Regions from separate parts of the Echinicola sediminis genome, predicted to be linked through region 2. Evidence: riboswitches for the same ligand, from Rfam matches in the RefSeq annotation. Region 2 holds a riboswitch; the other holds the start of a gene.
The links. A riboswitch is a leader RNA that binds a small molecule or an ion and turns the genes downstream of it on or off. The one in region 2 is predicted to bind S-adenosylmethionine.
Positions count from the first base shown of each region.

Region 1: another riboswitch for S-adenosylmethionine. It lies ahead of ACYVAA_RS17750 (hypothetical protein); the one in region 2 lies ahead of ACYVAA_RS00815 (homocysteine S-methyltransferase family protein).

Region 1 is NZ_BAAHAP010000085.1:1,307-3,496, reverse strand. It holds SAM riboswitch class I at 836-947, shown strand; gene ACYVAA_RS17750 (hypothetical protein) at 1,072-1,557, shown strand; gene ACYVAA_RS17745 (arginine decarboxylase) at 1,761-2,190, shown strand, end outside.
Region 2 is NZ_BAAHAP010000002.1:13,816-16,005, reverse strand. It holds gene ACYVAA_RS00820 (hypothetical protein) at 1-741, shown strand, start outside; SAM riboswitch class I at 972-1,074, shown strand; gene ACYVAA_RS00815 (homocysteine S-methyltransferase family protein) at 1,142-2,185, shown strand.

The DNA of each region.
Region 1 (2,190 bases), on a different contig from region 2:
AATGTGCATTTAATAAGTAGTTGGAAAGTTTTAACCCGGATTATGCAATAGGATTCGTTATAGCCTGTCCCGGCTACTGTCGGGAAGGACTGAAAATGCAAGAAAATCAGTCCCGATAAATCGGGAAGCAAAGCGACTGATTTTAAAGCATTTTAAGTCCGTAATACTTGTGCGCCGTGGCGTAGATAAGCAAATGCATGTTTCCATCTAACTTATGTCATAATCTCAGTTCAAGTTTCAAAGACGTCATTCCGAGGCTTGGCGTAGGATTGCGAGAAGGAAGCTGTGGGAATCTCATAATAAGAAGATTGCCGCACCCTTTCCTCCCACACTTACCCAAGCACAAAAGGGTTCGCAATGACGCAGCGATCCTATTTCACTGCTTTTAAATCGAACTCAGGTTCATAAGTTAGCTATTGTACGTTACTTTTTTATAAGTCTTGGAATTCGGGTTTAAGGTTTGAATGTCGGAAAGTTGATAGCATAGCCAGTGGGTTTTCAGTTGGGGAGTAGCCCAACCCAGGTCTTTGGAGATGTCGATCTTGGCGAAGGACATAGACCAGTAGACCAATTAAAGAGGAAATTGATAATAGTTTATCCAGGGTTTTAAATCAGGGGATATATTCCATTATCATCGTAAGAATACTTTTTTGGCTTAATTCTGTAAAAAGCGCTTAGGAAGGCCTGCAGCTTAGCTTTTGATCCCTTGTAAGTTAGGCGGGAAAAAACTTTTAAAAATAAAACCCTACAAAATCTATAGGGATATTAGTATTTATAAAAAATTGTAGTACCTTTGGTGAAGTTATTAGTGAAGCGCCAGCGAAGGCCAGTAGCTAATTTATAAAGAATAGGGGAGAGAACAGGCTCTGAGAACCTATAGCAACCTATCCCTCGTGACAGAGAAAAGGTGCTAAATCCTGCCTCAATCAATTAAGGACCTATAAATTATGAAAAACATGGGCACACAACGAATTCGGGAGTTACAGCAAAAGAAAATCATCCATTGCAATTGTTGATCTAAAACAATAGCGGCAAAAAAGACAAACTAGTAACACTAAAAAACGAAATACCATGACAGCAATAGCTTCTAACTATAATTCAGCACTATCCACCAATACTTTCAGTTTTCAATCTGTCATCCGGAACCTTCCTACGGAGGAATCCATCAGCGTACATGATTGGTTGAAGGAACATGATTCCGTTCAGGTAGAAGGGGAAGGGGCCTTTAATTTTGGGAACTTTCCGGGAGCAAACAAAAGCTTTCAAGCAATCTACTTTAGCCTGACTGGCGAATTGGCCGAGCATTATGCCCTTTTCAGGGGAATTGTTCTGGCTGGCCAGCCCAAGGAAGTGTTTTTGGAAAATATCCATGAAACCAGAAGCTTTACCCTGAAGTTTTACAAATCCAACGAAGCCATCGCCAAGAAATATGTGGAGAAAGTTTTCAAGATGGTAGGTGAAGAAATCAGGTTCAAGCAAGTGCTAAGAAAAGTATTGGCCAATCAGGAGAAGCACCAATTGGAAGAGCGCTTGTTATTTAACGATCTAAAATTCTGAAGGCATTAATAAACCAGAAACAATAACCATATCCTACTCCCTGGCCTCACGGTCAGGGAGTTTTTGTTTTTTTAAATCAGAATGAGAGGGCCTAGGATTTGGAGGTGCATGAAATATTTTCTTACTTAAGAAAGTTACCTTTTTGAAATCCCAATTATCTGGTGCAATTTTCGCCCTCTTAAGTCATTAACCTTTGAAGCCTAATGAACAAATACATTGACCTAATTCAGCAAACTTTTGATTTTCCTACCAAAGAGTTCAAGGTGGAAGATAATCAGCTCTTGTTTAATGGGGTGGATTTGATGGAGATCATAGAAACCTATGGTACCCCGCTGAAGCTTACTTACCTGCCAAAGATCAGCGAAAGCATTCAAAATGCTAAGACCTATTTCAACAATGCCATGCAGGCCCATGATTACCACGGGAAATACACGTATTGCTATTGTACCAAGTCATCCCATTTCAGTTTTGTGCTGGATGAGGCCCTGAAGAATGATATTCATATCGAGACCTCTTCTACTTTTGACATTCCCTTGGTCAGGAGCCTGTACGAAAAAGGAAAAATCACCAAAGATACCTACATCGTCTGCAATGGCTTCAAAAGGGACTTGTATAAAGAGTACATAGCAGGTT
Region 2 (2,190 bases):
TTGAGCTTAATGGCCAAGGTGGGCTATTCTTTCAATCCCTTCGAAGAGTCCTGGAAGATCAACAATATGAATTTTGACAATCTCCAGAGCGGGGCCTTTGTCCGTTTAGGAGCGGGAATAAGCTTGCCTGAGGGAAACTACTTTTATCGTGATGCTTCCTTGGGCTTTCATGTTTTTTATGGTCAGCATTTTACCAAGCCCAATGCCCTTAACAACCTTTTGGAAGAAAAGGGATACCGCAAGCTTTCCGGTACACCATACAATATCGGACTAAAGATACTTGGAGAAAACCGGGGCACACTTTATGGTTTGGACCTATTTAACCTCAGCATGAGTGGTGAGGCCAATGAAACCTATGTGCACAACCTGAACAGCTTGAGGATTTATGGCAATTTTGGAAAAAAACTCTTTGATCTGAACAATTGGGAGCTGGGGGTGACCGGTGGCCTTGGCTATGCCAACATCCGCTATACCATGCTGCACAAATACAAAATCGGTTTTCCAGAAATGATCGATCTTCCGGATTATGATGGAGAACTCAAAAATGCCGGCGCCATGGCAAAGCCTGAAGTTTATTTTTCGTACGCTTCTCCCTTGTCGAAAAAGACCCAGGCAGCATTGGTCTACACCCTATACGGAGGATATGAAGTCCCACTGGCCAGGTACCGATTGGCTGACCAGAGCATGGCCAAGTACATGGCCGGACCCTATTTGCAATTGGGGGTAGGAATAAGGCCTTAATAATTTCTTTCAATTAAGTAAAAAGTTTTCCAGAAGCGGTAGTTGTAACGCTATCAGCAGTTTATAAAGCGCCGCAGGAGGGCGTCAGCTTTCACAGCACATCAGGTCACCCAAGTTTTTCCACTAAGGCCGTCGTTTGGTGGAATTTTCGGGATGAGCAAAATCGCCTCACCGCAAATAATTTCTGCTATTTGCAATTGTTTTCCATCTTTTCCTGTTAACTTTGGGATTGCTTATCGAGAAAGACCGAGGGAAGGGCCCTATGACGTCTTAGCAACCTGAATCTAGCAAGGTGCTAACTCCCATCCTGTGAAAGACAGGAATAGATGAGCGGTAGATGAATGCCAAGTTTTTCTTCCGGTTCTTTGCTCGATATAAGCTTTTAGATGAACAGATGAGCATGAATACTAGAACGGATATATTACTCCAACAGCTTAAAAAGAAAATTTTGATCCTCGACGGGGCCATGGGTACCATGATCCAGCGTTATACATTGGATGAAAAGGATTTCAGGACGCCTGCTTTGGAGAGTCACCCCAAGCCACTTAAGGGCAATAACGATTTGCTGTCCCTAAGCAGACCGGATGTCATCAGACAAATCCACGAGGAGTACCTGAAAGCTGGTTCGGATATTTTAGAGACCAACACTTTCAGCAGTACTTCCATTGCTCAGGAAGATTATGACCTGCCCCATTTGGCTTATGAGCTTAATGTAGAATCGGCAAAAATTGCCAAGGAAGTGGCTTTGGCCTATTCTGAAAAGACCCCCGACCAGCCGCGTTTCGTAGCGGGAGCCATCGGGCCTACAAACAGAACAGCCTCCATCTCCCCGGATGTCAATGACCCCGGTTACCGTGCGGTCACTTTTGACCAACTGGCAGAAGCATATGCCGAGCAGGTGAGGGGCTTATTGGACGGTGGTTCAGACATCCTTTTGGTGGAAACCATCTTTGACACCTTGAATGCAAAAGCTGCGCTATATGCCATCCAGGAAGTGTATGAGGAAAAGGGTATCCCTTTGGATCCACAGGAAGGCGGTATTCCCATTATGATCTCGGGAACGATCACCGATGCATCAGGAAGAACCCTGTCCGGACAGACCACTGAAGCATTTATGATTTCCATGTCACATGTTCCGTTGATTAGCATAGGGCTCAACTGCGCATTGGGAGCGAAAGAGCTGAGGCCTTATCTTAAGGTCTTGGCTGAAAAAGCCCCCTTTTATGTCAGCGCCTACCCCAATGCCGGATTGCCCAACGAGTTTGGACAGTATGACCAAACGGCCAAAGAAATGTCCGATCAAGTGGAAGAATTTCTCCAGGATGGCCTGATCAATATTTTGGGGGGATGCTGCGGCACGACTCCGGAACATATCAGAACCCTTGCTGAAACGAGCAAAAAATACCAACCCAGAAAACTAGCATTTGTAACTGAAGAAGAATAGTGGGA